4 regions of the Pseudoalteromonas sp. SS15 genome follow, and region 2 is predicted to be linked to each of the others. Evidence: predicted binding sites of a transcription regulator. Region 2 holds the regulator's gene; each other region holds the start of a gene.
What was found. The regulator sigma-54, encoded in region 2, starts transcription at its own class of promoters, with help from an activator protein. The targets are predictions, from matches to a motif close to GTTGGCACGNNNNTNGNNT.
Positions count from the first base shown of each region.

Region 1: fliS (flagellar export chaperone FliS) is a predicted target of sigma-54. The motif match lies at 5,138-5,156, and genes of this name have one in related genera.
Region 3: AAEU28_RS04655 (DUF3192 domain-containing protein) is a predicted target of sigma-54. The motif match lies at 2,999-3,017, and genes of this name have one in related genera.
Region 4: AAEU28_RS15970 (flagellar assembly protein T N-terminal domain-containing protein) is a predicted target of sigma-54. The motif match lies at 2,574-2,592, and genes of this name have one in related genera.

Region 1 covers NZ_JBMMUD010000008.1:33,620-41,482, forward strand. The annotation lists gene AAEU28_RS16065 (flagellin) at 1-1,094, shown strand, start outside; gene AAEU28_RS16070 (flagellar protein FlaG) at 1,197-1,607, shown strand; gene fliD (flagellar filament capping protein FliD) at 1,633-3,051, shown strand; gene AAEU28_RS16080 (6-hydroxymethylpterin diphosphokinase MptE-like protein) at 3,067-5,079, shown strand; gene fliS (flagellar export chaperone FliS) at 5,190-5,579, shown strand; gene AAEU28_RS16090 (hypothetical protein) at 5,579-5,878, shown strand; gene AAEU28_RS16095 (GNAT family N-acetyltransferase) at 5,938-6,441, shown strand; gene AAEU28_RS16100 (DUF4910 domain-containing protein) at 6,443-7,720, shown strand; gene AAEU28_RS16105 (class I adenylate-forming enzyme family protein) at 7,717-7,863, shown strand, end outside.
Region 2 covers NZ_JBMMUD010000009.1:91,885-99,747, forward strand. The annotation lists gene yjgA (ribosome biogenesis factor YjgA) at 1-166, opposite strand, end outside; gene pmbA (metalloprotease PmbA) at 297-1,646, shown strand; gene mgtE (magnesium transporter) at 1,712-3,070, opposite strand; gene AAEU28_RS17285 (HPr family phosphocarrier protein) at 3,189-3,464, opposite strand; gene rapZ (RNase adapter RapZ) at 3,468-4,316, opposite strand; gene ptsN (PTS IIA-like nitrogen regulatory protein PtsN) at 4,334-4,786, opposite strand; gene hpf (ribosome hibernation promoting factor) at 4,789-5,076, opposite strand; gene AAEU28_RS17305 (RNA polymerase factor sigma-54) at 5,105-6,625, opposite strand; gene lptB (LPS export ABC transporter ATP-binding protein) at 6,673-7,398, opposite strand; gene lptA (lipopolysaccharide transport periplasmic protein LptA) at 7,401-7,863, opposite strand, start outside.
Region 3 covers NZ_JBMMUD010000002.1:94,335-102,197, forward strand. The annotation lists gene AAEU28_RS04640 (SO_0444 family Cu/Zn efflux transporter) at 59-1,480, opposite strand; gene zntR (Zn(2+)-responsive transcriptional regulator) at 1,464-1,877, opposite strand; gene AAEU28_RS04650 (D-2-hydroxyacid dehydrogenase) at 1,952-2,899, shown strand; gene AAEU28_RS04655 (DUF3192 domain-containing protein) at 3,063-3,443, shown strand; gene AAEU28_RS04660 (GGDEF domain-containing response regulator) at 3,470-4,372, opposite strand; gene AAEU28_RS04665 (ATP-binding protein) at 4,373-7,863, opposite strand, start outside.
Region 4 covers NZ_JBMMUD010000008.1:13,099-20,961, forward strand. The annotation lists tRNA gene AAEU28_RS15945 (tRNA-Asp) at 1-26, shown strand, start outside; tRNA gene AAEU28_RS15950 (tRNA-Asp) at 54-130, shown strand; tRNA gene AAEU28_RS15955 (tRNA-Asp) at 158-234, shown strand; tRNA gene AAEU28_RS15960 (tRNA-Asp) at 287-363, shown strand; gene AAEU28_RS15965 (glutathione peroxidase) at 494-1,219, opposite strand; gene AAEU28_RS15970 (flagellar assembly protein T N-terminal domain-containing protein) at 1,351-2,541, opposite strand; gene AAEU28_RS15975 (LPP20 family lipoprotein) at 2,648-3,115, shown strand; gene flgN (flagellar export chaperone FlgN) at 3,147-3,575, opposite strand; gene flgM (flagellar biosynthesis anti-sigma factor FlgM) at 3,568-3,891, opposite strand; gene flgA (flagellar basal body P-ring formation chaperone FlgA) at 3,958-4,665, opposite strand; gene AAEU28_RS15995 (chemotaxis protein CheV) at 4,806-5,738, shown strand; gene AAEU28_RS16000 (CheR family methyltransferase) at 5,756-6,589, shown strand; gene flgB (flagellar basal body rod protein FlgB) at 6,755-7,165, shown strand; gene flgC (flagellar basal body rod protein FlgC) at 7,168-7,602, shown strand; gene AAEU28_RS16015 (flagellar hook assembly protein FlgD) at 7,617-7,863, shown strand, end outside.

The DNA of each region.
Region 1 (7,863 bases), on a different contig from region 2:
CACTTCAACAAGAGCTAACACGTATCGCTGAGACTACTAAGTTTGGTGGTACAAGCCTTCTAGATGGCTCGTTTGGTACAAAGCAGTTCCAAATTGGTTCTAACGCTAACGAAACAATTAATGTAAGTTTACGAGATATGTCTGCTGATGCGATTGGTGCAAATGAGATTTCAGGTCCGGGTACAGCATCACCAAATAAATCACTGGGTGATGTAGAAACGGTTGCTCTTGCGACTAACCATGGTACTACTGCGGACACTCTTAACATCAATGGTTCAAGCGTTAGTGTATCGGCTGGTGATGGTGCAGCAACAATTGCTGACAGTATCAACGCAGTGGGTAATGGTGTTGTTGCTGAAGCGAAACTAGATACAACGATTGCGGGTGTAACGGCAGCAAGTACCTCAACTATCGAAGTTAAAAAAGGTGGTGCTGCAGTAGACTCTTACGACCTATCAACTTACGGTGGTGATATGGAGCGTCTTGCAAAAGATATGCAAGAAGATGGTTATGATGCGGTTTATGACAGCTCTGCTAATTCAATCTCTTTCAAAGCTACGGATGTAGATGGTATTGATGTTACAGGTGCTGGTGATACAAGTAATTTTACAATCGGTGGTCAAGCGGTAGCTTCTACAGCAGGTTCATTAAGTGTATCTTCTGAACTGAACTTATCTTCGGCTGATAAAATTGGTATTTCTGGTACTACTGCAAATGAGCTGTTCGGTACAGGTTCTGCTGCTATTGCTTCAACAGGTGGTACGAGTGCTTTAACAACGGTAGAGTCAATTGATATCTCAGGATCAACTTCTGATGGTGCTCAAAATGCACTTAAAACCATAGATGCGGCATTAGCTCAAATCGATGCACAACGTGCGGACCTAGGTGCGGTTCAAAACCGTTTTGGTAACACAATCAGTAACCTTGCAAACGTTGAAGAGAATGTATCAGCAGCAAGAAGTCGTATCCAAGATACTGATTATGCCTCTGAAACAGCTAAATTAACGAAGAGCCAGATTATGCAGCAGGCTGGTACATCTATCCTAGCTCAGTCAAATCAGTTACCACAGGCAGCGCTAAGCCTACTAGGATAGTAGAACTTTAGTTTACCAGGATGTTAATAAGGAAGGGGTAACCCTTCCTTTTTGCTTTTTAGAAAGTAAATTATTTTTCAATGATCATGACGAGGTGTAGAAATGGAATCTCAAGGTATTTCACAAAATGCTCAAGCATTGTCTAGTAATGTCACTCCGCCTCAAGCAGCTGAAAGCAAAGATATAGCTTCTGCTAGTAATGAGAGCAAAGCGAAAGATAGTGCGATTGAATTGAATTCGGCTATAGTTAGCAGTAGCGACTCAAGAGAAAGTACAAAAGGTAAACTTTCAACGGAAGAGCTGAAAAAGGTGGCTCAACAATTGCAAGAATTTGTGAGCGAAATGAATAAAGGTCTAGAATTTAGTGTACATGAAGACTCTGGTCGAGATGTTATTAAAGTTATAGATAAAAGTAGTGGTGACTTAGTCAAGCAATACCCTTCTGAAGAAGTGCTTGATATAGTGTCAAAATTAGCTAAAGCTACCGGTACGTTGGTCGATTATAAAGTATAAACTTTTATGTTGTTGGAGTCTCGATATGGCAATCTCATTTACAGGTATAGGTTCTGGTTTACAAGTTAACGAAATCGTTAATGCACTAGTTAATGCTGAAAAAGCGCCTTATCAGGCTCGAGTAACCAGACAACAAGCACAGTATACAACTGATATTTCAGCTGTGGGTTCGATGAAAGGTGCTTTAGAAGATATTGCTAAGTCTCTAGAAGGGCTTGGTGATATTGATGAGTATCAGAAAAGAAGTATAAGTGGATCAGATGACTTTGTTTCTGTTTCTTCCGAAAAAACAGCTCAGCTCAATACCTATTCTGTTAAGGTTAATGAGCTTGCTCAAAATCATAAAATATTATCGGACGGCTTTGTAGCCGATTCACCTGTTGGTGAAGGTAAGCTCACGTTGTCGTCGGGTGAAAACTCATTTGAAATAAACGTTTCAGATACAGCTACTCTTGAAGAAGTGAGAGACGCTATAAACGACTCCGATGGTAATACATCTATTAATGCAACAATAGTAACTGATGATGCAGGCCAGCGTTTGGTGCTCTCAAGTAAATCATCAGGTGCAGATAATGAGATAAAAGTTGTGGTTGATGATGTTGATGGTAATGGTACTGACACAACAGGTTTGTCGAAATTAGCCTTCGATTCTGATGCTGCCTCACCAACTTTTGCAACAAACATGACTGAAACGACAGCTGCAACGAATGCTTCGATCACCATTGACGGTACTGTCGTTGTTGAGAGTAATACTAATGAGTTTAAAGATGTCATTGATGGAATTACTATCAATGTTAAGAAAAAGCATGGTACCGATGACGATTTAAGCGAGTTAAAAGTTACAGAAAATAATAAGAATGTAGAGGCGGGAGTTAGCTCATTCATCGAGAAGTTTAATGCCTATATTGATTTAGCAGCTCAGTTAGGTCGTTCAGGTGAAGATGGCACAGGTGCAATGGCTGGCGACTCTCTTTTAAGAGGGACAGTAAGCCAGCTTAGAAACCTAGTTACTAGAGAGTTTAGCACAGGTAATGGTGAGACTGAGTTTCTTGCCAATCTAGGTGTTAGAACCGAAAGAGATGGAAAATTAAGTCTCGATAAAGAACAACTTCAAGAAGCTATAGACGCTGACCCTGATGCTATTCAGACTTTCTTTCTTGGTGAAAATGGTGACGATGGGTTTGTAGCAAACCTTACAAGCGTTACAGAAGTCTATACGAAGAGTGAAGGTATTATGCAAACTCGTATTGATGGTCGAGAGTCTCAGTTAGATAGACTTGAGAAAGAGGTTGAAAGTTTTAATTTAAAAATGAAAGCCTATGAAACACGTTTACTAGATCAATATAATTCAATGGATTTACTTGTATCTGGATTAAACTCAACCGGCGCTTACTTACAACAACAATTATCCAACCTCCCTGGTGTAGTTAAAAAATCAAAATAATAAGAGGCTTTACTTTTGAATTCTGAATTTGCTGATATTAATAAGCTTAAACTTCAAGCTACTTTTTTTTCTAATTTACTTTTATTAAAACAAGTAATGCCTAGTTTATACAATGAGTTTAATGGCTACACACCGACTGGTGATGCAATATCAGTTGCCCAAGATGGGAGTATTAATTTAATAAATAATGGCCAGCTAGTTTATCCAACCTGCCCTGAAGCTTTCGCTAAAAAGCAAGTAGAAGAGTTTTTAAATAAGCCTGATTATTTTAGATATCAGATAGGTCATCAGGAAGATGACGTTATCTGCTTCAAGCATGCGGCATTGTTAAAGTCAATTTATAACGTCAGAGTTGATGAAGTGGGAAATGATGTTGGAAACCCAGCAAACGAAGCTCGACTTGATTTTGTGTGTATGCTTGGGGGGGGACTTGGCTACCAAATAGATGCACTTTTCGCTGAAAAAGATATTTTAAACTTTATGCTTTTTGAGCCTAGTAAAGATACCTTTTTTGCTCTTCTTCACTGTTTAGAGTTGAAGCCGCTTTTTGAACATTGTACTAGCAAAGGTGGTCAGTTCTCTATAAGAATTGGGGGGAGTGCAGATGGTTTTATTAACGAAGTCTCTAAATTATTTTTTGAGCAGGGTCATTTTAACTTAAGTCGAGTTTTATTTTTTACTCATTATACGAGTGAGACCATTTTAAATACTATAAAAAGAATGAAAGAAATTGGTCATAGATGGTCAGATGGGTGGGGGTTTATGGAAGATGAGATTATTGGTACAACCCACACTCTTTCAAACCTGTATTCTAAGTTTCCAGTTTTAAAAAATAAAAAACAATTCCATAACCCTATAAAAGATAAGCCTGTTTTTATTTGTGCTAATGGACCTTCTCTTGATTTAGCCATCGATTTCTTAAAAGAAAATCAAGATAAAGTTATTATCGTTTCAGCTGGTACGGCATTGAAAGCTTTGTTGGTTAACGACATCAAACCTGATATTCACATTGAAATGGAAAGAACAGCTGGTTTGTTAGACTGGGTTGAGGTTGTAGAAAGAACTGAAAATATTAAATATAACTTATCTGATCTAAGAATCGTTGCATTAAATACTGTCTACACAGGAATATTCAAAAAATTTAAGTCAGCTTGTTTACTCGCCAAGGTGAACGATGCGGGTGGTAGATTAATCAATGCTTTAGACGAAAAAATTATGTTTACTTACCCTGATAACAGTAATCCAAGTGTTTCTAATACTGCATTGGCAGTTGTAGGGGAGTTAGGTTTTAAAAATATTTATTTGTGTGGAACTGATTTTGGTTTCATCAGTGAAGACAAACATCATTCAAAGCATAGTATTTATTTTGACGAAGATTTTAAACACAAAGATCTGGTTAAAAATAATATGCGAAGTAATTTAGAGGTAAAAGGTAACTTTAGAGAAAAGGTTTTATCTACTAACTTGTTTGACTCTTCAAAAGGTAATATAGAGTTATATATTCAACAAAACCCAGAACTAAAGGTTAAAAACACGTCAGATGGCGCGTTTATTAGATTAACAACGCCGGTTAGGATTCAAGATATAGCGATTGATGATTGCTTGGACTCTAAAGATATGCATTTAGAAAAGCTATTCAAAGTTGCAGCTTCAACTAAGCAATTATCTGTTGAATTAGTTAACGACCGTATCGAGAAAATTAATTTAAATTTAAAAGATGTACTTGAGCAACTACTGCTTCTGACATCGCAAAGTTTTGAGACAAGAGAGCAGCTAGCAGACGCATTTACTCTGCAGAATAAGGTTTTGAAAGCACTAACTAACTCTGATGATGGACGCGTTATTTACTGGATAATTCAAGGTTCATTCAGGTACTTTCAAGCCTACATTATGACTAACAGTTATTACTACCATGATCTAGAAAAGCGAGCTGAATTTATGAATGCTTGTATCGATGCTTTCCACTCTCATATTGATGATGTCTATAGAGAGTATATGGCATTTTATAACAAGCCTTCTCATTTATAATTGAGAAAAAGTATTTAATTTTTAGCCGAAACAGCCGATAAGATAATTAACTTAGATTTTTGGCATTTATATTGCTTTGTTTAGTTGTTATTTTTTTAGAGAGTACAGTCATGCAACATTTATCAATTAATAAATATAAACAAGTCACGGTTAGCAGCGTAAGAGAAATGTCACCTTACGATCAGGTTAAGCTTGTTTTCGTAAATATTGTAGGGAAACTGTCAGCAGCAAAGGGCTTTATTGATAGAAAAGACTACGAAAAAAAGGGCGTGTACATTTCAGATTGTATTACTTTACTTGGAGCGCTTCAGCAGGTCCTAGACTTTGAGCAAGGAAAAGAGATCTCTGGTAACTTAGATTCCTTGTATGACTTTTGTCAAAGAAAGTTGCTTGATGCCAACATGAATAACGATATAAATCAAATTGATGAAGTGTTAGGCATAATCGGGGAAATAAAGGCGGGCTGGGAGAGCATCCCTCAAGAAAATAGAGCTCTATAGTGAGTTTAGAAAAAGAGGTTGACTATAATATAGCGCATTTGAAAAAGTCGTTAAAAAGCGTTTCACTTGGCTATTCTGAGAATGAGCATGAAGTGCTTTTTAATAATTTAAAAAGTTCTATAGAAGCTTATTTTGCTAAAACTTCAGAACCCAACCGGGAAAAAGTCGAAAGCTGGCTAAGTTCAGTTTCTGAGCTTGAAACAGTTGCTGCGAGACTAAAGCTCGAATCGGTGAAGTTAATAGAAAAAAGAAAGCAAGGAAAGTTAGGTGTTAACAAATATTTATCGCATTCAAAATAATACCTAATAAGAGGTTTAGTGAGTTAATAAAACTAATGACCTGATAAGTTGGAGCCTATATGCTTAATGGCAAAAAAATCTATTTGCGACGACTTTCTGAAAATGATGCAAGTCCAAGTTATCTTTCTTGGTTTAAACAAAAAGAAATTAATAACTATATAAAAAAATCCCCTCGAACTATTGCTGATTTGAAGTCTTTTATTAAGGCTTCAAATTCTCAACAAGGTTGTCATTTATTTGGAATCTTTGACCATTCACATTTTCACATTGGTAATATCAAGTTAGATCCTATTTCATATATGGAAAATACAGTGGCTTTAGGGATTATGATTGGTGAGTCTTGCTACAGGGGCAAAGGCATTGCGTTTGAGGCAATGGAACTTGCTTTTCGGTTTGTGTTTGACGAACATGACATCGAAACAGTGATACTGGGCGTTAATAAAGGTAATATTAGGGCTGTCTATTTATATGAAAAATTCGGATTTAAGAGTTTTTTCAATCCTGAAGATAAGAATCCAAACTCATTGACTATGAAATATACTATACCTGAATCTAATAATTAAAATGCTTGGAAAGAAAATTTACGAATGGTGTGAAGATTTATTCCCACTAAATCGCAGCCTGACAGGTGAAGGCAACAGGCAGACTTTATCTTACCTTAAAGGTATATTGCCTCAGCTAGAAATAAAAAAAATTCAATCTGGTACTCAAGTATTTGATTGGAAAATACCTAGAGAGTGGAAAGTAAACGCTGCATATATTATTACCCCAAGTGGTAAGAAGATTTGTGACTTTAGCCAATGCAACTTGCACTTAGTAGGTTACTCTATGCCTGTAAATAAAAAAGTTAGTCTGCAAGAGTTAAAAGAGCACTTACATTTTTTACCAGAGCAACCAAGTGCAATTCCATATGTAACTTCTTACTATGCTGAGAACTGGGGCTTTTGCTTATCTTATGAAGAGTTTATTGAGCTTGAAGAGGGAGTTTACCAAGTAGTAATAGACTCAGTGTTGTTTAATGGAGAACTTAACTATGGTGAACTGATCCTCCCTGGGGATTCAGAAAAAGAGGTTTTGATTTCTACTTATATTTGTCATCCATCATTAGCAAATAATGAGTTATCAGGGCCTGCAGTAGCGGCTTCGTTGGCAGAAAAATTAGCAGCGCAAAAAAATAGAAGGTTTACATATAGAATTCTGTTTCTTGCAGAAACAATTGGAGCTATCGCTTATTTAGCCGAAAACCTTGAACATATGAAGAATCAAACTATCGCTGGATTCGTTTTAACATGTGTTGGTGATAATAATAAATACTCTTTCTTGCCAAGTAGGCAGGGAGGGACCTTAGCAGATAGAGCCGCTTTACAGACACTAAAGTGGCTAGAAGAAAAAGTGGATTATTATTCATACTTAGACAGAGGTAGCGATGAGCGACAATACTGCTCACCAAATGTAAATCTACCCGTATGTTCTATTATGCGGAGTAAGTATGGAGAATACCCTGAGTATCATACCTCTTTGGATAATTTAGACTTTATTAGCCCTGAGGGTCTTGAAGGGGCGCATAGTGTACTGTGGAAAACTATTGAACTGATAGAAAATAATTATATATATCAAGCTGTATTCCCTTGTGAGCCTCAGCTTGGCAAGAGAGGGTTATACCCCGATATAAGTTCGATAAATACAGACTACGCGTCAATTGAAGATATGATGAACTTTTTAGCTTATGCTGATGGTGAGCAGGATCTAATTGAAATTGCAGATACAATCAACGTTCCAGCCAGTAAATTAATAAATCTGGCGAGTAAGTTGCTCGAACATGGTGTAATTAAAAAAATATGAGTATTTACAATCAATTTAAGAACTCAGCTAATAATTCCCCTGATAAGCTTGCGCTGGTTTTGCCTGAACAAGAAGTTAGTTATAAGCAACTATTAGTTTATGTTGATAATCTAACAGAAAACTTAGTAGAGAGTTTAAATTCT
Region 2 (7,863 bases):
TGGCTTCTATAAGGTCATCGCTTAGCGGTAACTTATCACGCTGCTTTTTACTCATAGCTGCTAAATCGATAGCTAGTTGTTGGTACTGCTGTGCGTCACGTTTTAGCTCGCTTTTTGAAACGTAAATAATTTCTTCTTCAATAACGGGTTTCTTTTTCTTAGCCATGGTGCGGAGTTTCTATAAAAATTTTGCGGATTATAACAATTATACGTCATAAATGCTGTGCCTTGATAAGGCGAAGTCGAATATGTGTGTTAGCATTTAGATATTAAAGGTGTTTTTAGAGAGCATAACTATGAAATCTGAGCAGCAAAGTGCGATTTTTACTCAAATAGATGAAGTCAAACAGGCCGTATCAGAGGCGTTGTCCCACGCAACAAAACTTGGTGCAACAGCAGCAGAAGCCGCAATGTCGAGCACTTCAGGCTTGTCTGTGAGTACGCGCATGGGTGAGGTAGAGACCATTGAGTTTAACCAAGATGGCGGCTTGGGGATCAGTGTTTATGTGGGTAATCATAAAGGCTCTGCATCAACCGCTGACCTGAGCCCTAAAGCGCTTCGCTCTGTGGTTGAAAAAGCCATTGATATTGCGAAGTTTACTTCGGACGACCCTTGTAATGGGGTGGCTGATAAAGCGCTGCTTGAGATGTCTCCGCCAGATTTAGACTTGTATCACCCTTGGGAGGTAACACCAGAGCAGGGTGTTGATATGTGTATTGAAGCTGAAAAAGCAGCATTAGAGTTTGATGAGCGTATTGTTAACTCAGATGGTGCGAGTTTCTCTAGTCATGAAGGCTTACGAGTTTATGGTAATACCCACGGTTTTTTAGCGGGCTTCCCGAGAACACGTCACAGTTTAAGTACCATGGTGATTGGTCAAGATGGCGAGCAAATGCAGCGCGATCATGCTTATACCCTCAGTCGTGAGCAATCAGGTTTAAAATCTGCAGAGTCTGTCGGTCTTGAAGCGGCTGAGTCAACCATTGCTCGTTTGAATAGTAGAAAAATTGCCACCATGAAGACACCTGTGGTGTTTCGAGCGGATGTTGCGAATAGTTTGTTTGGGCATTTGGTTTCAGCAATTGGTGGTGGAGCGTTATATCGTAAGTCGAGTTTCTTGCTAGATTCTTTGGGAAAGCAAATTTTTAATGGCAGAGTAAATGTGTCAGAGCGCCCACATTTATTGAAAGGGTTAGCGTCTAGCCCATTTGATAGTGAAGGGGTAAAAACGCTGGATCGTGAAATCATTCATGGTGGCGAGTTGCAAACCTATTTACTTGCAAGTTACGCAGCAAGAAAAATGGGTATGACAGCCACAGGCCATGCTGGCGGTATTCATAATTGGTTAGTACAGCAGACGCACGATGATCTAAAGGCTGTTCTTAAAGAAATGGGGACTGGCTTATTAGTCACTGAGCTAATGGGGCAAGGTGTGAATACAGTAACGGGAGATTACTCTCGAGGCGCAGCAGGTTTTTGGGTTGAGCAGGGCGAGATCCAATATCCAGTAAGTGAGATCACCATTGCGGGCAATCTAAAAGATATGTTTATGGAAATACAGGCCATTGGTGGAGATATTGAAGCGCGTGGCAGTGTGCAAACGGGCTCGATATTAATTGAGTCAATGCAGGTTGCTGGCGAATAGCCTATTAGCTTTTATTAAAGTAAAAGCCCGCGAAACTGAGCGGGCTTTTTTGTGTCTGAAGTGGGCTAAACTAAGAACCAGGTCGCTGTCCCTAAGAAAGCAAAGATACCAACAATATCTGTGACTGTGGTGAGTACCACACTGCCCGCAAGGGCAGGATCTATGTTCATACGCTTTAAGATAATTGGGATACTGGCACCGGCAATGCCGGCTGCAAGTAAGTTCATGAACATAGCAAAGGCGATCACGCCACCGAGTACGAAATCCCATTGCCATATGGCAACAACACCGGCGATTAGAATAGACCAAAGCACACCGTTTAATGCTCCGATGGCAAGCTCTTTACCAAGCAAGAACTTCTGGTTGGTGTTGTTGATATGGCCAAGGGCAATACCACGAATAACGAGTGTTAGGGTTTGGCTGCCAGCCACCCCACCCATACTCGGTACAATGCCATTAAGCACCGCTAAAATAGGCAGTATATCTAGGGTACTTTCGAAAAAGCTGGCGACAAAGGCGGCAAGCAAAGCCGTTAGAAGGTTAATGCCAAGCCAGATAGATCGTCGCTGGCTACTTTTCAAAACCGGTGCGAAGGTATCTTCTTCGTCATCTAGACCCGCCATGCTTAACATGCTGTGTTCGGCATCTTCACGAATAACGTCTACGATGTCATCGATGGTGATACGACCAAGCAGTTGCAAGTTATCATCAACAACCGCTGCTGAAATCCAGTTATGACGTTCGAATAGTTGCGCCACGTCACTTTCATCCATAGAAACGGGGATGGTCTCTTTCTCATCATCCATGAGTTCTGCAACCACTTTATCGGGTGAGTTCGTTAAAAGGGTTGCGACAGGCAGCGCTCCGATAAACTGATTTTCTTTATCGACGACATATAAATCATCGGTACCATCGGGTAACTCTCCTCGCAGACGTAAATAACGTAATACCACGTCGAGCGTCACATCAGGCCTAATGGTGACTGTATCGGTGCTCATTAGTGCACCTGCAGAGCGTTCTTGATAAGAAAGCGCCTGGGTTGCCCTTGCTCTATCTTGAGCGTCCATTGCGCCGACAACGTCTTGGTAGACGTCTTCAGGTAAGCTTCTTAGAACTTCACCTAAGTCATCGTCATCCATATCCTCAGTTGCGGCTGCAATGAGTTCTGGATCCATTTGGTTGATAATGCCAATACGAACGTCTTCAGATAGCTCTTCGAGTACATCACCTTGAATATCAGGGTCAACTAATTGCCATAGCTGAGTACGCACTTTGTGCGGAGAAGATTCAAGGAGTAATGCGGTGTCGCAGGGGGGAGTTTCAGCCAGAATACGCCTAACCTGAACAAACTGACCATTGTTTATTGCGTGCGTTACTTGTTGTAATTGTTGCAACGTATAGTCTTGTTCTAAGGCTTCTGGCATAGGCAATCCATTTATTAGGTGGTGTGCACCGAGAATAAAGGTTTAGGCAGTTACTGTGAGCGCCTAAAAAGAGTGCCTTAAGTTTAACGTAATTTTTGCAGAGTTACCAAGTGCTTGGTTACTCATCTTCATGAAATTTTTGTGCAATTAATTCGCCAATGGCGGATAGTGCGGGCTCGGCATCTGGGCCTTCACAGCAAACTCGAAGCTGCTTGCCATGACTGCTTTCAAGCATGAGCAAAGCGAGTACACTGTCACCAGGCGCTTCCTTGTCATCTTGATAAAGGGTGATCTGCGCATCAAATTGTTGGGCTAATTGCGCAAGCACTGTGGCTGCACGTGCATGCAGACCACACTTATTTTGGATTAGAAAAGTATCTTCTACCTTGACCATGTTCTAGTCTGCGTCTTGTTCGCGGTGACGTATTTGCACATTGTTATGAGTTTTAGCAAAGCTTTCACCAATAGTTTGTGCAAGGTAAACAGAGCGGTGTTGTCCGCCAGTACAACCAATTGCAATGGTTAAATAGCTGCGATTATTGCGCTCTAGGTGAGGCAACCAAGTCTGGACAAAGGTTTGGATCTGCCACGTAAACTTCTGCACTATGCTGTGGCTTGCTAAATAATCTTTAACTGGTTGATCTAACCCAGTAAGCGGTTTTAGTTCTGGTTCCCAATGCGGGTTTGGTAAAAAGCGCGCATCAAATACATAATCGGCTTGCTTAGGGATACCATGTTTAAAACCAAAAGATAAGAAAGTAATAATAAGTTGCTTATCTTTTTTGCCAAGGATCTGCTCTCGAATGGTTTCTGCTAGCTGATGCACACTTAAATCTGTCGTATCGAGCAAAACATCAGCTCGTGTGATTAATACATCGAGTAACTTCTTTTCTTCTTTAATTGCTAAATCAAGCGGCAGGTTATTTAAAGAAAGCGGATGTAATCGGCGCGTTTCTGAAAAGCGTTTGATCAGTGCTTGGTCATCACTGTCTAAATAGAACAGCGTGGGATTTGCAAAGCCTGGTAAGTATTCAAGAATATCATTAAATTCTTGTTGCTCTTTTGGCAGGTTACGAACGTCGATACTGACGGCTATCTTGTCATAGTTATCAGAAACACTTCTGACCAAAGATGGTAGGAGATTTACTGGAATATTATCAACACAATAATAACCAAGGTCTTCCAATACCCTTAAGGCAACGGACTTGCCCGACCCTGAGCGACCACTAATGATGATCAGTTCCATGGATTCCTCTCTGTTAATTAATCTTGAAGTGCAATAAGTTGATAGAGTGCGTCATCGTCTTTTGCATGACGAAGCTGCTTACAAAACTCTTTGTTGTTTAGTTTATCAGCAATTGCAGCTAAGGTCTTTAGATGTTCTGCATTATTACCTTCAGGTACAAGCATTGCCAAGAGAATATCGACAGGTCGGTTGTCTATTGCGTCAAAATCAATACCGCTTTGATTGGTCACTAAAATAGCAAAAATAGTATCAATGCCTGCTAGGCGGCCATGAGGAATAGCAATACCTTTGCCTATGCCTGTACTGCCTAACTTTTCTCGCGTTAGGAATGCATCTAATATTTCGTGGGCGTTATGTTCTGGAAGGTGTTGGCTCGCTAATTCACTGATGTACTCAAGCGCACGTTTTTTGCTATTAAAAAGGACCGCAGCTTTACTGCAGTCCTTGTTGATAATCGAGCTAAGTTTCATGGTTAGTGTCGAGTTAATTTCTCTTTGTGTTTGATAACTTGGCGATCGAGTTTATCAACGAGTTTATCAATGGCTGCGTACATATCAGAGTGTTCATCTGAAGCGAAAATTTCACCGCCATTTAAATGAACGGTAGCTTCGGCTTTTTGTACCAGCTTCTCAACATCTAAGATCACGTGAACGTTATTAATGTGATCAAAATGCCTTTCTAGCTTTGCAAACTTCGTGTTTACATAGTCTCTTAATGAATCTGTAATTTCTACGTGACGACCAGTTAAATTTAGTTGCATAAGCATTTTCCTTCTCTTGGTTTACGTCTTAAATCAAGCTCTTACGCTGATTTGACGGTGGAATAGAGAGTGACTCGCGGTATTTTGCAATTGTACGACGTGCCACTTTGATTCCCTGTTCTGCCAATATATCTGCAATTTTGCTGTCGCTCAATGGCTTAGCGGTATTTTCTGCAGCAATTAGCTTTTTGATCAATGCTCTAATCGCAGTCGATGAGCATTCACCTCCGTTTTCAGTGCTTACGTGGCTTGAGAAGAAGTACTTCAACTCAAAAATGCCACGGGGTGTATGCATGTACTTCTGAGTGGTGACACGAGAAATGGTAGACTCGTGCATCTCGACCATCTCAGCAACATCATTCAAAACCATAGGCTTCATTGCCTCAGGTCCATGTTCAAAGAATGCCTGTTGTTGTTGCACAATGCAATTGGTAACTTTCATTAAAGTGTCATTACGGCTTTCTAAGCTCTTAATAAACCATTTTGCTTCTTGTAGGTGAGAGCGAATGAATTGGCTGTCAGTGCTTGATTTTACTGAGCGTGACATTGCCGCATAATGATCATTAACCCTAATTTTAGGCATACATTCAGGGTTTAGCTCAACAACCCAGCGACCTTTTACTTTTTTCACCGACACATCAGGAATAACATACTCAGATTCTTCACGAATAATGCTGGCGGCAGGTTTAGGGTTAAGGCTGTGAATGAGAGTCATCACTTCTTTTAACTCAGGCTCTTTGAGCTTGGTCTTTTTCATGATGGTGCGGTAATCACGGCTGGCCAATAGATCAATATGCTCGCTTAACACCATTTTTGTTTCAGCTATAAAAGGCGTGTCTGCATCAAACTGATTGAGTTGAATGCATAAGCATTCTTGTAATGAGCGAGCTGCAATACCAACAGGGTCAAAGAGTTGAATACGCTTTAATACAGCTTCTACTTCATCGAGTTCAATTAACTCTTCGTCATTGCCTTCATTAATACTTTCTAGGAGTTCTTCGGTACTAACAGTAAGTAAGCCTGCATCATCAACGGCTTCAACAATGGCAACGGCAATGGCTTTATCGGTTGGACTGAATGGCGTGAGTTCTAATTGCCACATTAAATATTCGTGTAATGTTTCAGTGGTCTCACCCTGATAAACAGTTTCGTCTTCAGGCATTGGGCCGCTACTGGTGCTCGGTGCTGCACTCATGTACTCGTCCCATGTCACATCCATAGCGAGATCGTCACTGACCGTGTCTTTACTCAGTGCGGCATCGCTATCGAGTTCGTAATCGCTGGTCGGTTCATCACCGTGACCATCATCAGCAGAATTAGAGAGTTGCTCGCTAGCATCAGTGTCTTTGGTCGCTTTGTCTGAATCATTGCCATCAGTATTTGGCTCTAATTCCGATTCATCTACTTCGAGTAAAGGGTTGCTATCCAGCGCTTCTTGGATCTCTTGCTGTAGATCTAGTGTGCTCAATTGCAGCAAGCGAATTGCTTGTTGCAATTGTGGTGTCATGGTTAGTTGCTGCCCCATGCGCAGCTGTAGCGATTGCCTCATGTATTTCTAACAATCCTTTTTGTTATTTGGATTATGTCTTGCTTTAACTATAGACGGAATTGTTCACCTAGGTAGACGTCTCTCACGGTTTGATCAGCTAAAACTGATTCAGGCGTACCTGACGCGATTAATTCACCATGTGAAACAATATAAGCTTTCTCACAAACATCAAGGGTTTCTCTTACGTTATGATCTGTAATGAGAACACCAATGCCGCGGTTTTTTAAATGCTCAACAATTTTCTTTATATCTAACACCGAAATCGGATCAACGCCAGCAAAAGGCTCATCTAAAAGAATAAATTTAGGGTTTGCGGCTAAAGCGCGAGCAATTTCAACTCGGCGACGCTCACCACCTGATAAAGCCATGCCCTGACTGTCCCGAATATGTTGAATATTAAACTCATCCAGTAAGTCGTCTAAAGTTTGCTCTCTTTGTACTTTATTGAGGTCTTTGCGCGTCTCTAAAATTGCCATTAAGTTTTGATAAACAGTTAACTTTCTGAAGATGGAAGACTCTTGAGGCAGATAACCAATGCCCATGCGTGCTCTACTGTGCATAGGTAGCAAAGTGATATCTTTATCATCTATGGTGACTTTACCTTTATCGCTAGGCACAAGACCAACGATCATGTAAAAACTGGTGGTTTTACCTGCGCCATTTGGACCGAGAAGACCAACAATGCTCCCAGCTTCCACACTCAAACTGACATTTTTTACGACTTGGCGGCCTTTATAGCTTTTTGCTAAGGCTGTGGCAGTTAACACACTCATGCTCATTGACCTTGTTCAGGGTTAGACTTTGATGCCTTTTTCTCTGGCACTAAAATCGTGTGTACACGTTGTTTGTTTTGTTCATTTTGCTCGGCACTGATCAGTTGCTTCTCGATGTCATAAATAATTGCTTCAGCCTTGATAACTTGACCTGCTTGATTGATTTCTGCTTTGCCTTTGATGGTAAGCAGTCGATTTGCAACGTCATACCTGACTTCTTCTGCGCTGGCACTTAATACTGAGCCATCAGGCTGCTTTTCGATAAAGCGAGCTGGTTTGCCTGTTGCGACTAAAAGCTGCTTGTTCTCACCGAGCTCTTCACGCTGATGTACTTCCAATCTGTCTGCATAAATTTCACGGTTGCCATGAATGATTTCAACATTTTCTTCAAAGATACCAATGTTTGTCTTTAATTGTGCTTGCTGCTTACCTGCTTTAATTGATACTTGTGACATAGGTGCTGTT
Region 3 (7,863 bases), on a different contig from region 2:
ATTTTATCTTGCTAATCAGTCGGATGCTAAGGTTATCAACTCCGACCAGATAAGCCTATCATTTCATTCGTTGTTTTAACGATATCAAAACTAATCGCAACATTAAAATCAACAATATAACCCCTAAACCTTGGGTTAACCAACTCGGCATTAGCTCATGTTCCATGGCATGTGCCGGGTTAACTTCAAAGCCAAACTGCTCGACTAAATAATCGGTCAGAAAGCCGAACGCAATGGCAACACCAATCACACCTGTTAAGTAGGCACTCACGGCTCGTTTGCCTAGCTCAGTTGCAACCACACCCAAAGTGGCAATGTTGGTTGCAGGGCCTGCCAACATAAATACCAATACGGCTCCCGGTGATACACCAGCCATCAATAAGCCTGCAGCAATTGGTGTAGAAGCCGTCGCACAAATGTACATAGGTATACTCACCAAAATCACCACGACCATTGCCAAAATGCCATCGCCCCACTGACTTAAGAATGAAGTCGGTACATATGTTTGTACTAGTGCGGCGAAAAACAGTCCTATCATCAGCCATCCCATGGTATCACTAAGTAGCTTATTACAACTAAAGTGCACGGCTTGCTTTATCTTGGAGAAGAAAGACGCTGCTTGCTGTTCATCTTTTTTACTATCACAACACGATGTTCCGTTGTTCACAGGCTCTGCTGGGTGCGCTGTATCACAACAGCTTGTCGTTTTTTCAAGTAACGCTTCGTTGTTGTTTACGATGACAGGCTCAGATGAGGTTGCACAACAAGCTGTTTTTGTATCAGTTACTGTTTCTGCTTTTTTACTACTACAGCTTGATTGCTCTTCTAGTTTCTTCGATCCACAACAGTTTGTTGTCGCGAGCTTCTCTTCTTTCTTTAATGCCACTTCATCAGATGACATTGCGCAGCATGATGCTTTTGGCTTTGTTGCTATTTCTGCTTTTTTACTACTGCAACTTGTTTGCTTTTCTGTGCTACTCTCGATATCCGCTAGCTTAGGAGCACAACAGCTTTTACTCACAGATACTGAATTATCAGATGCATCAGTTTTGGCATCTTCATCTAAGTGCTTTGTTTCAGACCCTTTCTCTTTACCAACCAATAAACCTGCCACTATCGCGCTCGACACCGCGGCTATTGGCCTGATAATCGCCATAAATGGCCCTAATAACACATAAGACACTGACACTGAATCTACGCCAGTTTCAGGTGTAGACACTAAAAACGCCGTAGTGGCACTTTTCGAGCCACCAGCCCTTCTGAGTCCTACTGCGGCAGGAATAACACCACATGAACACAATGGCATTGGCGCACCAATTAAGGCTGCTTTAATGGTCGTCCACACACCTTCTTTGCCTAAGTGTTTTTGTAAAAAGTTTTTAGGTATGAAGATATTTAAAAGGCCTGCTAGTAATAACCCCAACATTAACCAAGGGGCTGAAACTAAAAATAAAGACCAGAAATTAGATAACAATGTCATCTGCTGCCTCCAAGGTGGTTAAAATTGAACATCCGGTCGCAAGCTCAGGCCCGCCACAACAAGCATCTGCCAACAATGATAGAGATTTTTCGAAACGTTGTAACTCGGCTATCTTATCACGAACAATTTGCCTTTTTTGCAAAGTAAGCTGTTTCACTTCACCACAGCTATGCTGTTGCTTTTCTACCTTAATTGCTAACAATTCTTGAATTTCTTTAAGGCTAAATCCGACTGCTTTTGCTCTTAAAATAAACTGCATTTGTTTTTCATGTTTAGGACTATAAATACGATAACCTGACTCACTGCGTTCACTAAAACTCAGTAGGCCATGCTTTTCGTAATACCTTAAAGTATCCGTACTAATATCTAAACGCTTTGCTAATTCGCCTATTTTCATCTTACACTCCCGACTTATTAAGCACATTATAAACCTTTGAGTAAACTCCAAGGTCAACAGAGCAGATTAAATTTATGAAGATTGCCTTACTTGATGCCGCCACACTCGCCAATACTGACCTAGCACCTTTGTCAGCTCTTGGTGAATTGGCCACATATCAGCACACAAATAAAGAGCAGGTACTTACTCACTGCAGAGATGCAGACATTGTCATATCGAATAAAGTGGTGCTAGATGCTACAACCTTAGCTGAATTACCCTTGCTAAAACTCATTTGTGTTGCTGCAACTGGTACGAATAACATTGCTCTTGATGCAGCTAAAGAATTAGGAATTCGTGTTTGTAACGTCGCGGGTTATTCAACCCCATCAGTCGTGCAACATACTTTTACTCTGCTTGGCAACTTAATGACTAATATTCACCGCTACCAGCAAGATTGTGCGAATGGTCTTTGGCAACAAAGCAATATGTTTTGTCGCCTTGATTATTCGATCACTGAATTGTCGGGTAAAAATTTTGTGATTTTTGGTCATGGTAGCTTAGGACAAGCGGTTGGCAAAGTTGCTGAAGCATTTGGCGCACAGGTCATTATTGCTGAAAGACCGAACGCTAATGATATTCGTCCTGGCCGAACAGCGTTCATCGAAGCGTTAAAGATGGCCGATGTGTTATCGATTCATTGTCCGCTTAATGATGAAACACGAAATTTATTCAATAGTGAGACCTTAGGTTTGCTTAAGCCTACCAGCTTTGTGATCAATACAGCCAGAGGCGGTATAGTTGATGAATCAGCTTTAGTTGAAATTCTGACAAATAACCAAATTGCAGGAGCGGGTTTTGATGTATTATCTGTTGAACCAGCACAAGCAAACAATCCCCTTGCCAATTATCAAGGTCACAATTTAATACTGACCCCACATACAGCTTGGGCGGCGAAAGAATCTATTGAACGATTAGTGAAAGAAATAGCAAATAACATTGTTAACTTTAACAATGGCAGAGCAAGTAATGTTGTTGTGTAATTCGCTAAAAGTTGGTGAATTACCCTAAAATTTAGAAGCGTCGACACTTTTAAGCTTGTATAAAAAACAACAGACATTTGTAAAATAAAGACTTTTAAAGTTGGCAATAATATTGCTCTAGTAAAAGCAAATTATCCGAAACGAATTTTTAAGGAAATCTACAATGAAAAAATTATTACTTGTTGCTGCGCTAAGTGCACCATTACTTTCAGGCTGTATTGTAGCTGTATCTGATGATGGCGTTGAGCCAGGCTGGGCGTCGAACCACAACGGTAATCGCTGGCAGTATCAGCAAGAAGAAAACCGTAAAACAATTTCAAAATTAGACCTTGGCGCTGACTACAACCAAGTACTTGGTCAATTCCCAACTCCTGACTTTACAGAGTTAGTGAAAAAAGATGAAAGTGTTTTCAAAGTGATTTACTTTGCAACAAACAGCAAACATTCTGATGGCAAAGTAACAAAAGACGAATGCACGCCACTGGTGTTTAAGGATGAAAAGCTCATTGGGTTTGGACAATCAGCACTACTGCAAATTTTATAAGTATTTCATTAAGCCGTTAAACTCTTTTAACGGCTTAATATTGTGACCCTTTCTTGTTGCATATGTGACTTCACAAGCGCGTCATCAGCAATCTTCAATACATCTTGATCACTGCCATTAAAATCCTTATCTATGTGTACTATGCCAATACTAATGCTGACATGAGCACAAATTGGTGAGCTTTTATGTGGGATTTTCAACGCATCAATAACATCATGCATATGTTTTGCAAACAGTGAGATTTGCTCTTTATTTTTACCCTTTTGTAGCGCTGCAAATCGCACTCCATCATATCGAGCAACGAAACCATTATGTTTACGGCTGCTTTCGTTCAAAGCTTGTGCGACTTTTATTAAACACTCGTCACCCGCTGCATAACCATAGGTATCATTAAATTCTTTAAAATAATCTATATCAACTAAGAATAACGAAAAAGGCTCATGGCTTTGTGAACAACCCTGCCAATAACTCGCTAAGGTTTCGTCTAATAATCGACGATTGGGGATCTCTGTTAGGCCGTCAATTGCAGCCAACTTTTCGAGTAAATCATTCTTTTGCTTTATTGCTAAGTGATTCTTTACCCTTGCTTTTACAATGACTGGACTAAACGGCTTTGTGATGTAGTCCATCGCGCCCATTTCAAGCCCTTTAGCTTCATCGTTGTAACTGTTACTCGCAGAGATAATAATGAATGGGATAGAATAAGTGCTCTGTTTTTCTTTTAGCTTTTCAAGCAAGTCATAGCCACTCATACCTGGCATACGAATGTCTGAAATAATTAAATCTACCGTATTTGATTCTAGAAAACTGACCGCTTCTTCACCACTTGCACACAGTGAGATGCTGTACTCATCTGACAACGTGTTTTCTAATACGACACGATTAAGCGGATCGTCATCTACAATTAAAATATGCGCAATTTTTGCCATTTAACACCCACTTGCTCTATTTTTCAGAAACGCTTGTACTTTTAATAATTGCGTTTCAAGCTCAACGACTAACTTAGGATTTACTATTTTTTGTTGTTGCTTTAACTCTGCTTCTAACTGCTTCGCTGCTTCTGCTAATTGTTCAAATCCTAACCCAGCTGATGCCCCTTTAATACTATGCGCTAATAAAATCATTTCTTTAGTCTCTAAACTTGATTTTAATTGCGTTATATATTTCTCGCACATCTCAAGAAATTTTACCATCATATTATCTAATAATGTGGCTTCACCCATCATTTGCTGAAGCGCAAAGGCTTCGTCAAAAAACTTACGTTGTGGCTTTACATGCTTAACCAATATTTTCTCTAACTCTTCAATGGTTACAGGTTTATTAATATATCCCTGCATCGAAGAATGCAAATATTCTTGTTGAGAAGAAATTTCTGCATTTGCTGTCAGGGCAATAATGGGGATCTCATTTAAATACTGACAATCATTGAGTTGCTTAGCTGCTTGGAAGCCGTCAACTTCAGGCATATGGATATCCATAAAAATAATATCTGGCCTTAGGTTATCGACCGCATCACAAATATCTTTTGCCGTTTGACTGACGACAACACTGACGCCCAATTGCCGCAATAAATTTTTAGCGATCTCTAAGTTAATATCATTGTCATCGACCACATAACATAATGCACCTTGATAAACACTTTGAAGTTTTGGACTGTTAGCTTCATGCTCAAGAGACTCAGCTAAGACTGCCACGTCTTGAGGTTTGAAAAATATATCTGATAAGCACGATTGAAGAAATGCCCCTTCTTTACAGCGCAAAGATTTACCTGCCAAGTCTACGTCATTTTCTTGAGGCTCTGCTTGGTTCACATAAATGCGCCTAAGGCCTGTCATTGAGCTCAAAAGAGTAAGTGGTAACTTAGGTAAACTTCCTTTTTCAACAATTAAATAATGACTATTATCTGGTAGTACATCCGTTTCTTGTATTGTGCATATACCAAACTCTTTAAGTAAATTAGGCGCTGTTTCACCAAAATATACACTCGATTTAGCGACTTTTGCATCTGAGGACAACTTTTTATTCAGAGTGAGTGAGAAGTAAAACTCACTGCCCTTGCCTAACTGACTTTGTAAGGCGATTGCGCCACCCAATAACTCAACTTCATGTTTCACTATGGCAAGTCCTAAGCCTATTCCTTCGTGTTCACGAGACAGGCTATCATCAACTTGGGTGAATGCATCGAATAGTTTTATTTGGTCACTTTCTTTAATGCCTATGCCTGTGTCTTTAACTGAAAATTGAATGGTTTGTGTCTCAGCATCAGAGGTAGTGAGATTCAGCGCAAAGCTTACCGTGCCTTTTTGTGTGTACTTCACAGCATTATTCAATAAGTTCAACAGAATTTGCGTAAGCTTTTGTTTATCACCATATAAACAAGGCCATACATCTTCATCAACTGTAAAGGACACTGCGAGCCCCTTTTTGTTTGCCAGCGGTTCGATTAACTCTTGAAGATTTTCACAGAGTTCACTAACAATAATGTCGTTACTTTTTATGCTCACTTCATGACTTTCAACTTTGGCAAAGTCCAAAATATCATTCAGCATCTCTAACAAGGTTTCAGCGGCATGCGTGACTGTTTCTAAGCGACTTTGCTGCTGCTTCTCTGTAACAGCGCGTTTTACCATATCTACCAGCCCAATAATGACATTGAGGGGGGTTCTAATTTCATGGCTTAAATTGGCAATAAAGCGGCTTTTGGCTAATGTGGCTCTTTCGGCTTCCATCCTTGACGTGGTGATTTCTGTGATATCTTGAATATGGATCACAAAATACTTGGGCATTTCTTCACTGTCACATACCAAAGACACACGCAAATCGAGAAACGGATAGCTTCCAGATTGTGTCAAACTCAGTTGGTCAACAGACTGTTTGTGCTTTGATAAATGCTCTAATACCTGAGAAATTTGCTGATAATTCTCATAACCAAACAGTGTAGATACGTGCTGCCCTTGCTTATTACTACATCCTAAGTAACGTTCGGCGGCCTTATTTAACATCATTACAGTGCCATCTACTTTTACAAGCGCGATCCCGTTAGGTGCGTACTCAATAGCAGATTTAAAGTTAGATTCAGACACTTGCAAAGATTGCAGTGCTTTTTGGTGCTCAGTAATATCACGTAATACCCCGACACAGCCCATCACACCAAGTTGTTCGCTAAAAAAAGGCGCGACCGTAACTAAGTAAGTACTATGCTCGACACTCATTTGTTGAGAAAAGGGTTTGTGCTGCTCAGTGACTTTTGCTTCGATATCCGTTATTGCACGGAAGTGTTCAGCAAAGTCATTAAAGTCTTTGCCAAGCAAGTTTAGCTTACTTGTTTTGAGCAAGCGTTCGAAAGATCTATTGCAGCCAATCAATACCCCATCTGTATTCTTATAATAAACGGCATCAGGCACCGCATCTAACACCCCCTTGAGTACCGCACTTTGTCGCTCTTTATCTTGCCCAGCAAGCTCCAGAAACTGCTGCTTCTGTTGAAGTTGGTCGGTGAGCGCTTGATGATCTTCTTTTACCCTTGAAAATAACTGTGCGCGACGTTGATGAATGGTTTTAATTTGTTTAAATTCAGAAAGCCAAAGCTTAGGCACAATATAAGTATTGGAGTGATTTTCGGGCTGCTGAATAAATGAGAAAAGCTCCTTCAATGGTCTTACAAATATTTGTTCACAGAGCCAGTGCAAGGGAAAGTAAGTTGCTAAAATAAATAATAAAATGAAACTAAATTCTAGCCCTAAACTATAAATAATAGACTCTGCAAAGCCTTGCTCAGACACGTTCATAAATACATCAAGCGGGCGCGATGCTTCACTTTTATAAAATATAACCCCATCATGCCAAGGTGCAATTTCACCTTGGTCTGGATAAACAGGCTTGCCCAATGACAAATCTGTAATTAAGTTCCGATGTAATTTATCACTTAAATAGACTTCAGCTTTTAGTTGTGATTTATCATAAAACAATGCTTGGAACTTACTCGCATCAAAGATCATCAGCGTATGAGCACGTGAACTTGAAATACGCTGATTAGAGAACGCAAAGTAACTTTTACCAGCTATTTCCAATCGCTGACTGACCATGAATTTAGAAGGGTCTGTATTTACTTTAAAGCTGCCTGAAACAATTTTGCTCAAAAGTTCACTGTTCTGAGTATGCCTTCTTTTGATAAAGACGAGGCCACTCTCACTGACGTAGGCAATTGCTTCAAGTGGCTCAAGCAAAGCCAAAGAAGTATTAAACACCCCACCCAACGCCATCACTTTTTGCCAATATGGGTGCGATAAATCAACGCCTTTTAAATCACCATAACCGACCAACTCACCAAAGTACTTACCCAAAGATTGGTAATAATAATTTGAATGGCGAATAATGGGAGAGGTTTTAGGTTGAGAAAACTCGTAACTAAGAGGTTGCT
Region 4 (7,863 bases), on a different contig from region 2:
GGGTTCGAGTCCCGTCCACTCCGCCAATTATTCTAAAATTTGTAAGTCGCGCTGGAGTGGTAGTTCAGTTGGTTAGAATACCGGCCTGTCACGCCGGGGGTCGCGGGTTCGAGTCCCGTCCACTCCGCCAATGCAAATAAAAATAAGATATCTCTGCGGAGTGGTAGTTCAGTTGGTTAGAATACCGGCCTGTCACGCCGGGGGTCGCGGGTTCGAGTCCCGTCCACTCCGCCATTAGATATCTAAGAGTCAAACCAGAACTGGCTCTATAAATACCCACCACTGCGGAGTGGTAGTTCAGTTGGTTAGAATACCGGCCTGTCACGCCGGGGGTCGCGGGTTCGAGTCCCGTCCACTCCGCCACTCACTTTGATTATTCATCTCACTATCACCCTAAACCTTTATATTTAAATGACAGTAAAATAACTTCCTTGTTATCTTAAGCTTAATTCAATTCGCTCAATAGAGTATTATCAATAACTTGTATCAATAATCAGAAATGCGACAGAATCGCTTCTGAATCACCAATATACTTTCCAGAGATAAATGCTTGCGGTACTGTTTCTTGGCCTGAAATCGCTTTTAAACTTGTTAGGCTAGCGTCACGGCCCAATACAATCTCTTCGAATTGAATACCTTTACTGATCAGGTGTGCCTTAGCTTTCTCACAATAACCACATCCAGGTTTGGTAAACAAGCTCACAGGCTGAGGCTTTTCACACTCTGGGTTGATGTAATCAAGCATGGTATCGGCATCCGAAACTTCGAAAGGATCACCTGGTACATCAGGCTCAATGAACATTTTTTCAATAACACCATCTTTAACCAGCATAGAGTAACGCCAGCTTCGTTTACCAAAGCCTAAGTCAGCCTTATCGACAAGCATGCCCATCCCGTCCGTGAACTCTCCATTACCATCAGGGAGTAGGGTGATGTTGTCAGCTTCTTGATCTTTCGCCCAAGCGTTCATAACAAAGGTATCGTTTACTGATAAACAAATTATGTCATCTACGCCATTTTGTTTGAATGCATTTGCCAGCTCGTTATAACGTGGTAAGTGTGTCGATGAACAGGTTGGTGTAAATGCACCTGGTAAAGAGAACACAACAACGGTTTTACCTTTAAAAAGTTGCTCTGTAGTGACGGTGTGCCAGTCATTACCAATTCTCACAGGAAATGATACAGAGGGTATTGTTTTTCCTTCACGATTTTCTAGCATATTAATTTCCTCATAGTTGAATGCCTTTATTATCTATAATGCACATTTAGATTAAAGTAAGTAAAACAAATAAGGGCAATCTAAAAACTAGATTACCCTTATTTTATTGTCTGAATTGTGAGTATATGAAGTTATTTTAACGTGAATGACTCAGGCTCTTTAACAACTACCTTAATGACGTCATTAAGCTGAATATTACTCAAAGGTCTGTCACTTAAATTTCTAGCGATGGCACTTTGCGCATTCACTTGTTCAACTACAATCTGTTCAATGGTTTGAATATGATGTGAAAACTGCATGCCATTTGCCGCAGTCAAATTGCTTCTGTGAAGGATTGAAAGGACTTGCCCTGCTTCTAGTCCATGGCTTTGTCCTAAGTTAATCACCACTCTATCAGAGTCGATCATTAATATTTTGCCGGTTGTTTTCAGGCAACTTACCGCGGTGTTTAGGTCTTGACTCACCTTATTGTAAATAGTTTGAATTTTTTGACCATAATCGGTTCGCCAAAACTCTTCACTATTTACATTCACAATCTTAGTTTTTTTATGTGGCCAAATACCTTGAGCACTGTAGTGCTGAGACCAGACTTGATCGTTAGTCTGCGAATCAAATAACGCAAAATCAATTTTAAAGTTACGCATATAGGCTTCACTTTCCCAAAATGCATAATCGTTGTTCATTTTTCGGCCTTGAGAAATATCTGTTATTTGACTCAGTAACACATACTGAGTGTTACTACTTCGACTTAACGTATCAATTAAGTTGGCGTTATACTCAAACTGCTGTGCAAAGAAAGCCCTGACATCAAGCTTCCGATCAATGTACGGGATCATTTTTACGCCTAAATTTCGCTCATTTAAAGTATTAAATAAGCGCTGTGAACTGGCTTTAGGGATGTCAAAAATTTGACCTAACCTAGCTTGATCAGGGTGTGTTAATTGGCTTTGTGTGACAGTAATTTGTTTATTAAATTTTGATTCAACACATTGCGCTTGCTGAGGAATAATGTCTAAATGTAGTGTGACAGAGTATTGCTCGCCTTGTTGTTGCTCATTGATTAAGTTTACATGCTGTATCTGACCATGTGTTTTAATCTTGAGTTCGTCTTGCTCGAGTACACCATCAGCAACAGTTTGAACACTTGATACTGTTGCACCAGAGAATATCAAGGCCTGGGTGATCGCATCTTTGACAGCCATTTGTCTAGCTGAAGACGTGTCACCATCAACTATGCCGCCATAACCGACTACCTCAAACCATTCCGCTTTTACGTGATCGCAGAATACAAGTAGTACAATTATCAGAATATGTTTCATCATCTCTATTCCAAACTGATTCGCTTAATCGATCAAAGCAATAGACGTACCAGCTTTATTGGCGTGAAAAATGCATTGAATGAGCAGACTTTAATTTGGTGTGTTTATTATGAAAGCGAAAAACGTTTTTTATTCATCATTGGTGACGTGTTCCATTCTTCTGACAGGCTGTAGCTCAGTATTTGATAAGCATATAGAGTATACCTACGAAGAGCCAGACTATTACCCAGTTCTTCGTGCTGTGGGGTATGCGCCTTTGAGCAGCCAGCCAGGTGAAACAAATGCACAAAAGATGTTGATGGCAATTAAAGTGTCCAAACTGGAAGCATACAGAGAACTCGCAGAGCAAGTTCACGGCCAAAAGCTCACATCAACGATGACTGTAAAAGGGGCAATTGCGCAAACGGATGGCTTATCGAGTAAAGTCGGCGGTTTAATCAAAGGCGCTAAAATAGTTAAGACATACTCTGTCGGTGATACTTATGCGACAGAATTAGAGCTAGATATGAAAAAAGTACATGAGCTGTATATTAGTGCTATCAAACCAAGAAAAGTAAAGCGTGTGATCTATTACTAACCACAAAATGTGATTAGTAATTTTTCAAGCACTAGGCTTTTAAGTTTTTAACCAACTCAGAGTTTTCACTTATCACACCACCATCTTGTCCATAAGTAACAGAAGTGGGGGCACCGATTAATATATTTTTAAGCTCTTTAACTGCAAGCTGGGCCTGATGTGCTGCCTGTGCATTAACCTCATTTTGCTTCTTACACTTAAGTAGTAAAGAATTTACAGATTCTGTTAAAGGTTTAATTTGTTCAGTTTTAAAAATATCTTGGTTAAAACCCGAAAGTTCTTTATCTAACTTTTGGATGTTATTAAGAAGAGTAAGTTTCTCACGAGCAATGTCTTTTAAGCCATTGCCTTTTTTGCTAGCAAGGCATGCTAGCTCTGCATCTAAAAGCTGGGTCAAAGCATTAAGGTGCTGTAATTGGTTTTCTAATTTATGATGACAAAGGTTTATTTGATCATCCATACACGTCAAACTCAAACGCCGCAATATTCTTAGCTAACTTTTCAGCATCAACCTGGTATTTACCTTCACTGATTGCATTTTTTAGCTCCTCAACTTTTTTACTGTCAAAAGAAGGCGCTTGTTGCGCTTTTTCTTGCAAACTTTTTAGTTGTTGTGCTTGTGGAGTTAAACTCACAGAGTCTGTTGCAGCCTTTTGAGGGGCTTTTGCTGTTTCAGTTGCCACGTTTGCGTCAGACTTTTGTAAATCAGTTTTTTGTTGCTTAATATTATTAAGCGCTGTGTTCGGCTGAGATTGCCCTTTTACATTATTAACCATGATAATTGACCCAAAAATTACTCATGCCTATCTATCGACCTGTTCGCTTATAACTTTAGTAAAAAATTAAATATTAACCTCAACAGATTCTACATCTTTTACTCTTGCGGAGATAGTTTTTCCAGACTTTTGATTTCTAACTCTTATTTGTTCACCAACATTTCCATCTTGAAGTGCCACGCCAGTTGTTTTTATTGTTAAGGTGCGAGTTTTAGCATAAATTGTCACATTGTCGCCTTTGCAAACCATACAGATATGATGGAGCCCAATGGCTGTGCCTGCTCTAATTACTCTTTTACTTCTACTACCAACCAGATACTGCTCAGTATCTAAATTGCTGGCCCTGACAAAGTGTTTAGGTTTGAACTCAATGCTGATAGATTCGCTAGTAATTAGCTCTCCTTTGTTAATGGCCTGAGTCGTAACGATCACAGGATGAAGTTCTTCAATTCGTACATGTACGAACTGAGTCCAGCCAGACATATCATCACATTTCACTTTTACAGTAACTTGTCGGTTAAAAGGCGGTATGGCATTGGTTGAATATGATAGAGGTGTCTCACACGCACGTTCAGACAACCGAGCATCTAATGGTAACGCTTTAATGTTTGTTTTGATATTAGGGCTTAGCTCAATTTGTTGAGTAATAAACCTTTCAGCCCCCATTTCTAAGTTGGTGTTCGTATAAATTTGTGCTTGGCTCATGTAGCTGGCTAGAAAACAAGCCATTGCACAAAAAATCTCATATGATTTGGTTTTTTTTAACAAACTCATGATGTTTCGACTATGCTTATCTGGAGAAACAAGGTATAAAGATTTTGCGTGAAATACCATATTCCTTCAAGGTACTTCTATGATTAGTAGCCTTTAAAGCGTATGATATTACCAAGATGACCGATATGTAGGAGATTGAAATGGCAGGTGTTTTAGACTCTGTAAACCAGCGTACTCAGTTGGTTGGGCAAAACCGCCTAGAGTTGCTACTTTTTCGACTGAGAGGTCGTCAAAGATTTGGCATCAATGTATTTAAAGTTAGAGAAGTGCTTCAGTGTCCGCCCCTCACCAGTATGCCGAAATCAAACTCTTACATACGCGGCGTTGCCCATATTCGTGGTCAAACTATTTCAGTTATCGACATGTCTTTAGCTGTGGGTGGTCCACCAATCGAAAACATTAAAGACTGTTTTATTATCATTGCTGAATACAACCGTTCAGTACAGGGCTTTTTGGTCGGTGCGGTTGAAAGAATCGTTAATATGAACTGGGAAAAAATTATGCCGCCACCAGATGGTGCGGGTAGGTACTCCTATTTAACGGCAGTGACAGAAATTGAAAACGAACTAGTCGAGATACTAGACGTAGAAAAAATTCTCAACGAAATATGCCCTGTTAATACTGAAGTCAGCGAAGACATAGTGTCTGATGGCGAGATGCAAAAAGACCTTGGTGAGCGAATTGTATTTATCGCAGATGACTCTGCAGTTGCAAGAAATCAAGTCAAGCGTGCTTTGGAGCCATTAGGTGTTCAAACAGAATTAGCAAAAAATGGCAAAGAAGCTTTAATTAGGCTAAAAGAGATTGCAGAAGTTGATTGTCAAAATGACATAACTGAGCGTGTAGGCCTGCTTATTTCAGATGTAGAAATGCCTGAAATGGATGGCTATACGCTAACTGCTGAAATTAAAGCAGATCCAAAATTAGCCCCTTTGCATGTAATCTTACACACTTCACTAAGTGGGGTGTTTAATCAGGCTATGATTGAAAAAGTTGGCGCTGATGATTTTATTGCAAAGTTTAACCCTGATGAGTTAGCAACAGCGGTTAAAAAATGGGTTCATTGTGATTAGATAACGGCGGTAGTATCTTGGAAAATAAAAACCTTCAACAAGGCGAATATGACCAGTTCAGAACCTTCCTAGAGCAGCAATGCGGGATTGTTCTTGGAGATAATAAACTTTATTTGGTAAAAAGCCGTTTAGCTCCCTTGATGGCTCGCTTTGGAGTGGATTCTCTTTCTGCGCTTGTCGCTAAAACATTGAGTCCACATGAGCGTCAGCTAAGAGCTGCTGTTGTCGATGCCATGACCACAAATGAAACTCTCTGGTTTAGAGATACTTATCCTTTTGAGTTGTTAAAGAGTAAAATTTACCCAGAATTGAAAGATACCCGCAGGGGCTTAAAAATCTGGTCAGCTGCAAGCTCTTCAGGTCAGGAGCCATACTCTATTGCTATGGCGACACAGGAGTATCAATCTCAAAACCCAGGTGCTCTGAAAATGGGTGTGCAAATTGTCGGGACTGACATATCAAATACCATGCTCGATATGTGTAAAAATGCGGAGTACGACTCATTGGCTTTGGCACGAGGGTTGTCAGTTGAACGTCGTCAAAAGTTTTTTCAAGACAGTGGCAACGGTATGGCGCGAGTTGTTGATCCAATAAAGAGAATGGTTAATTTTAGGCACCTTAACTTGCTTGATTCCTACTCTTTGATGGGGAAATTTGATGTTATCTTTTGCAGAAACGTACTTATTTACTTTTCGCCAGAAGTCAAAGCTAAAATTATTGCACAGTTTGCTCAGGCTCTGAATCCTAGAGGGTATTTGTTCTTAGGGGCATCCGAGTCTATGGCTGGGCTCAGTGATGAATTCGAAATGATCCGATGTAATCCGGGGATTATTTACCGTAAAAAAACATAATAAATACTGAGCGGCAACCTATTTGCCGCTTTTTTTATATCTTAATAATTTCGCTTCAAATCTTTCTATCTATATATCTCTCATCTAACTTATTGAAATTATTCATTTTTATTTTGGCCCGCTTATTGCTTTAACTCCGTAGAGTCAAATTTTTGGAGTCGTGTCATGGCAATTAGTTTTGATAAAGCACTTGGGGTTCATCAGCATACTATGTTGATACGTTCACAACGTGCAGAGATGTTAGCAAGTAATATTGCGAACGCAGACACACCAGGATACAAAGCAAAAGATATCGACTTTGCTCAGGCATTCAAAGCGGCAAAGTCGTCTCAGCAACGTGGCAACATGATGCAAAGAACAGACAGCAAACATTTACATGGTGGCAGTCAGTTAAATAGTAGTGTTGAGCTATTTCGTAATCCAAATCAAGCAGATACAGGTGATGGTAACTCAGTTGATATACAAGTGGAACGAAACTTGTATGTACAAAACGCATTAGAGTATCAGGCAAGTTTGCAATTTTTATCTGGCAAGTTTAAAGGGTTAAAGAAAGCCCTTGGTAGTCAAGGAGCATAATTATGAGCTTATATAATGTTTTTGATATAGCTGGCTCAGGAATGAGTGCTCAAAATATTCGATTGAATACCACTGCGAGTAATATTTCAAATGCCAATAGTATCAGTTCTAGCCAAGATAAAGTTTATCGAGCGCGACACCCTGTATTTGCAGCTGAACTGACCAAAGCGTCTGAGGCACATGATCCAAGCCAGCTAAATGCGTCGGTAGGAGTGAAAGTGCTAGGCATCGTAGAGAGTGATAAGCCATTACAGGTTGAGTACAACCCTAATCACCCTAGTGCTGATAAAGACGGGTACATCTATAAACCAAACGTGAATGTAGTAGAAGAAATGGCAAACATGATCTCTGCTTCACGTTCGTACCAAACCAATGTCCAAGTCGCTGATGCAGCCAAGCAAATGCTCAGCAAAACTTTATTACTTGGTCAGCGCTAGTGGGAGTATAGCCGATGAGTAACGATATTAATGCCGCATCTTCATATATGGATTCGTTACGTTGGTCTGAGCAAAATAAAACAACGCAGAGCGATAAGAAAAACGACGCATTGACGCAAGAAGATTTCTTTTCGTTACTTACTCAACAATTGTCTTATCAAGATCCGAGTAAACCTGCTGACAATGACCAAATGATTTCGCAGATGACGAATTTTACGATGGCCGAAGGTATTTCCGGTTTAAATGAAAAGTTTGATTTGT